2 regions of the Kribbella sp. NBC_01245 genome follow, and region 2 is predicted to be linked to the other one. Evidence: riboswitches for the same ligand, from Rfam matches in the RefSeq annotation. Region 2 holds a riboswitch; the other holds the start of a gene.
The links. A riboswitch is a leader RNA that binds a small molecule or an ion and turns the genes downstream of it on or off. The one in region 2 is predicted to bind S-adenosylmethionine.
Positions count from the first base shown of each region.

Region 1: it holds a riboswitch for S-adenosylmethionine, as region 2 does, so the genes downstream of both, thrC (threonine synthase) here and OG394_RS10325 (aminotransferase class V-fold PLP-dependent enzyme) in region 2, are expected to answer to the same signal.

Region 1 is NZ_CP108487.1:4,359,164-4,361,616, forward strand. It holds gene OG394_RS19370 (MoaD/ThiS family protein) at 1-133, opposite strand, end outside; gene thrC (threonine synthase) at 130-1,398, opposite strand; SAM riboswitch class I at 1,410-1,550, opposite strand; gene OG394_RS19380 (hypothetical protein) at 1,992-2,453, opposite strand, start outside.
Region 2 is NZ_CP108487.1:2,335,880-2,338,332, reverse strand. It holds gene OG394_RS10330 (prolyl oligopeptidase family serine peptidase) at 1-137, shown strand, start outside; gene OG394_RS10325 (aminotransferase class V-fold PLP-dependent enzyme) at 348-1,712, opposite strand; SAM riboswitch class IV at 1,726-1,840, opposite strand; gene OG394_RS10320 (DinB family protein) at 2,030-2,453, shown strand, end outside.

The DNA.
Region 1 (2,453 bases), 2.0 Mb from region 2:
GGGACTTGATCCCCGGGTACGACACGTCGAGCGACTCGAGCACCTCGCTCAGGTTCGAGCCCTCTACCGAGACCTCGGAGACGCCCTGGGTGTAGGCCCGCAGGATGGTCGGAACGCGCACACTCACACTCACTGCAGACCTGCCTTCACAAAAGCGTCGTACGTCGCGGGAATGGTGACCTTCGGGCCGACCCGGTCGGCGACGGCGTCGAGCGTCTTCAGCCCGTCGCCGGAGTTGATGATGACGGTCTCGGCCTCGGGATCGAGCTGACCGGTCTCGATCAGCTTCTTCAGCGTCGCGACCGTTACCCCGCCCGCGGTCTCGCCGAAGATGCCCTCGGTCCGGGCCAGCAGCTGGATCCCCTCGATGACCTCTTCGTCCGTGACGTCCTCGATCGCGCCACCAGTACGGCGGGCCACGTCGAGCACGTACGGCCCGTCGGCCGGGTTACCGATCGCCAGCGACTTCGCGATGGTGTCGGGCTTGACCGGCTTGACCACGTCGTGGCCGTCGCGGAAGGCCTGCGCGACCGGGGAACAGCCCGTCGCCTGCGCGCCGTACACCTTGTATTCGGCGGCGTCGACGAGACCGAGCTTCTGCAGTTCGGTGAAACCCTTGTCGATCTTGGTGAGCTGCGAACCCGAGGCGACCGGTACGACGATTTGCTGCGGCAGGCGCCAGCCGAGCTGCTCGGCGATCTCGAAGGCGAGCGTCTTCGAACCCTCGGAGTAGTACGGCCGGACGTTGACGTTGACGAAGGCCCAGCCCTCTTCCTCGCCGGCGATCTCGGAGGCCAGCTTGTTCACGTCGTCGTAGTTACCGTCAACGGCGACCAGCGTGCCGCCGTACACCGCGGTGGTGATGATCTTCGGCCGCTCGAGGTCGCTCGGGATGAACACGACCGAGCGGATGCCGGCCCGGGCCGCCGCGGCGGCGACGGCGTTGGCCAGGTTGCCGGTGGAGGGACAGGCGAAGACGGTCAGCCCGAGCTCACGGGTGGCGCTCAGGGCGGTCGCGACGACCCGGTCCTTGAAGGAGTGGGTCGGGTTGCCCGAGTCGTCCTTCACCCAGAGGGTCTTCAGGCCGAGCTCGCGAGCCAGGTTGTCGGCCTTGACCAGGCGGGTGAAACCGGGCTCGGTATTCGGGAAGCTCGCCACATCGGTCGGCACCGGCAGCAGCGGCTGGTAACGCCAGATGTTCTTGGGTCCGGCCTCGATCTGCTCGCGGGTCACCGTGCCGTAGGAGTACCCGACTTCGAGCGGACCGAAGCACTCCATACAGGCGTAGAACGGGCCGAGCGGGGATTGCGCGCCACAAGCCCGGCAGCTCAGATGCGTGGCATTGCCGAAGGCGCCTTCGCGGATCGTGTGTGTCGCGGGAGCGGTGGTCAGGCTCATGCGGAGTTCCCTCCTCATCTTCCCCGCATCCGGATCTCGGCACGGGACGGATTTGGCACCGTTCCACCGCGTCGGTCTCCGGATCGAGACGTCAACGGGGAGGGTTGCCGGGACTTCAACGGGCCGTTTCCCTCAGTCCCTCTGGATGAGCACGACCGAGATTACCCAACCCATCCCACATTCCGTCCCCCAGTCCCACCATCCGAGACGCCAAATCTCACGCGCCCCCTTCCCTCCCGGGCACGCCGCGTATCCCGTTCATCGGGTCCTTGTGACGCGGCGTGTCGGCGTTCATCGGTCCCTTGTGACCAAATGCGAGTCAAGGAAACGGTGTTTCAGCAGAGCGAAAACACTGTTTCAGCATGCCCGCGACAGCCGTGCTCAAAGAGTCCGACGACCCGCCGCCGCATGGTCAGAAGGGACCGATGAACGCCGACACGCCGCGTCACAAGGGCCCGATGACACGCCGGGGTTTGGTCAGAAGAGACCGATCAAGGCCGACACGCCGCGTCAGAAGGGACCGATGAAGCCAGGCACGGTGTGTCGTGAAGCCAGGCGCGAGGTGTCGCAAAAACGGCCGAGGGGCGGGTGGGCTAGGGGCCGCAGGTTTTTTGGGTGGGCTTTAGAAGGAGGGACTTCGGTGGGCGTTGGACCGATACCGGTGTGCGCCAGTTCGAGTACGTGATCGTCACGGTCATCGCGTCGATCGTGGCCAAGCCGTCGGTGGTGAAGCCCTGCTTCGTACGTTGCAGTACGCCGGCCAACGGCTTGCCGGCGATGGTGACCTTCTCCACACCGGCCGGGCCGACCCGGAAGCGTGCGGGGATCCGGCCGGTCAGGGATTCGGGCCGCTTCAGCTTGCCCATCACGCCAGAGCCGAACAACGCGACCGCGGGCAGTACGTCGACCGAACCGGTGAGCTCATCGCCCTCGCCACCTGACGCCGCCCCGGACATCAGGGTCTCCATATTCGCGGCGGGCATGGTCGCCTCGCCCTTGGCCTCCAACCCGGCCGCCGCGAACACCTCATCCGCCGTCTGGGCCATCCAGCAGTG
Region 2 (2,453 bases):
AGACCGGGGACAACCCGGTCGTCGCGCGTATCGAGGTCGACGCGGGGCATGGTCTGGGCAAACCGCTGGCGATGGTTGCTTCCGAGTGGGCAGACCTCTTGGCCTTTGCGGCTGGTTATACGGGTCTGAACCCCTGAGTCCCTGCGCGCACGACAGTTGTCGAGTCTGCAGCGACTGCGGAAGTTAGTGCCCTGCGTCGGCAGTTCTTCGGCGCTTTCGGCGCCCAGGCACGCACCTCACGGCACTGGCGAAGCATCCACGATGCTCCGCATCGAGGACGCTCCGCCAGCACCGTGATGCACGCACCTGAACACCGAAATCACTCGAACAACTGCCGACGCAGGGCACTACCAAATGTGCGGAGCGGTGAGGTCTCGCGGGTCGGTGACGGGCTGACAGCCGTCCGCCGACTCCAGGTACGCCGACTTCGGGCCCTGCGTGGCAAGCGTGCGTACGGCACCGATGAGGCGCTCGACGTGCTCGCGGGTGACGCCGAGGCCCAGGCTCGCGCGGACCGCCGTGAAGTTCGTCGGCGACCCCTCGAGCAGATGCGCCGTCAGGAGGTGGGCGCAGAACTTGCCATCGCGCACGCCGATTCCGTACTCCGCTGAGAGCGCTGCGGACACCAGCGTCGACGTCAGACCGTCGATCGTGAAGGTGACCGTTCCGACCCGGTCAGCGTCCGCACCGAACAGCGAGTACGTCGTAACGCCGGGGATGTCCGCAAGGCCCTCACGCAATCGGGCGAGCAACAGCTGCTCGTGCTGCTCGATCGCGTCGCGGTGCCGGGCGATCGCCGCACACGCCGCTGCGAGGGCAATAGCGCCAATCACGTTGGGAGAACCACCCTCGTGCCGGGCAGGCCCTTCGTTCCAGATCGTCGTATCGCCAGTCACGGCAGCAGTGGCGCCACCACCGGCCAGGTACGGCTGGGCGGCGTCGAGCCAGTCGGCCCGGCCCACGAGCGCCCCAGCGCCGTACGGTGCGTAGAGCTTGTGACCGGACAGCGCGACCCAGTCGACCTCAAGGGCGGCAATGTCCACCGGACGATGCGGAGCCAGCTGTGCCGCGTCAAGACAGATCCGCGCGCCATGCGCCTTCGCGACAGCTGCGATCTCCGCAATCGGGAAGATCTCGCCAGTCACGTTAGAGGCGCCAGTGACGACTACAAGTCGCGGGCCTTCGGGGGCCTCGCGCAGGGCGTTGGCGACGGCACTGACCGCGGCGGCGGGGGATTCCGGCGCGGACAGCCGAACCGTACGCTCGGTCGGCCAAGGCAGCAGGGCCGCGTGGTGCTCGGTCTCGAACACGATCACGGTGGCATCGGTGGGCAGGCACCGGGCCAGCAGGTTCAACGCGTCGGTGGTCTGCCGCGTGAACACCACCTGGTCGCCGGACCGGGCGCCGACGAAGGAATGCACCTCCGCGCGAGCCCGCTCGTACCACTGGGTGGTGATCCGGGAGGCGTACCCGTTGCCGCGGTGCACCGAGGCGTACGACGGGAGGGCCGCCTCGACCGCGGCGCGAACCGATTCCAGGCAGGGGGCGCTCGCGCCATGGTCGAAGTTCGCGTAGTCGGTGACCCGGCCGTCGGCCAGCGGCACCAGCAGGTCGGCCGCGACAGTGGCGGGCACCCCACCACCGGCTCGGCGGGTGACGGCCGGACGAGCCGAGGCGTTGGTAGACGGTTCGAGGATGGAGAGGATGGACATCGAGACTCCCGGTGGTCCGCGCTTGCCGACCGGGATTTTCCGGACGGCCTGGTCCTCACCCGGGGCACCCCACCGCGGAGGAGGGTTGCCGGCCAGCAAGCCGGGGCTTCGCGCTGGCACTCATGACCTGCCGAAGACGGTAACGAATCGATCCCGTCTCACGCCAGCGCCTATCTCGCATCATGGGATACTTGGACGTATCGTGAGATGGGACTCTCGCGCTGAGCGTGATCGCGGGCTGCGTGGTGAGGATGTCGAGGCGTTCTCGAGCTGAATTGCGTTCGCTTTTCCCAACCACGGCCAGGCAAGATGCGTGGATGACCTGGACAGCACCTGAGATCAGCAGGCCCGAGGGATCGCTCGTGGCGGGGGAGCGCGAGCTGCTCGCCGGATACCTCGACTTCTACCGGACCACCCTGCTGTTCAAATGCGCCGGTCTGACCGCAGAGCAGCTGGCCGAGCGGGCGGCGCCGCCGTCGAACCTGTGCCTGCTCGGCCTGATCCGGCACCTGACCAAGGTCGAGCGGATCTGGTTCCGCCGCAACTTCGCCAACGGCCGGTTCGAGCCGGCCGAGCCGCTGTTCGCGCCCGAACTCGGCAAGGACGCGGACTTCGAGCTGATCGACGCATCCCGCGCTCAGGCCGAGTACGAGCAGCTCATCGAGGAATGGCGGCTGTCGGACAAGGCCGTGGCGGCGTACGACCTGGACGAGCGCTTCGACCTGCAGGGCGAAGAGTCGT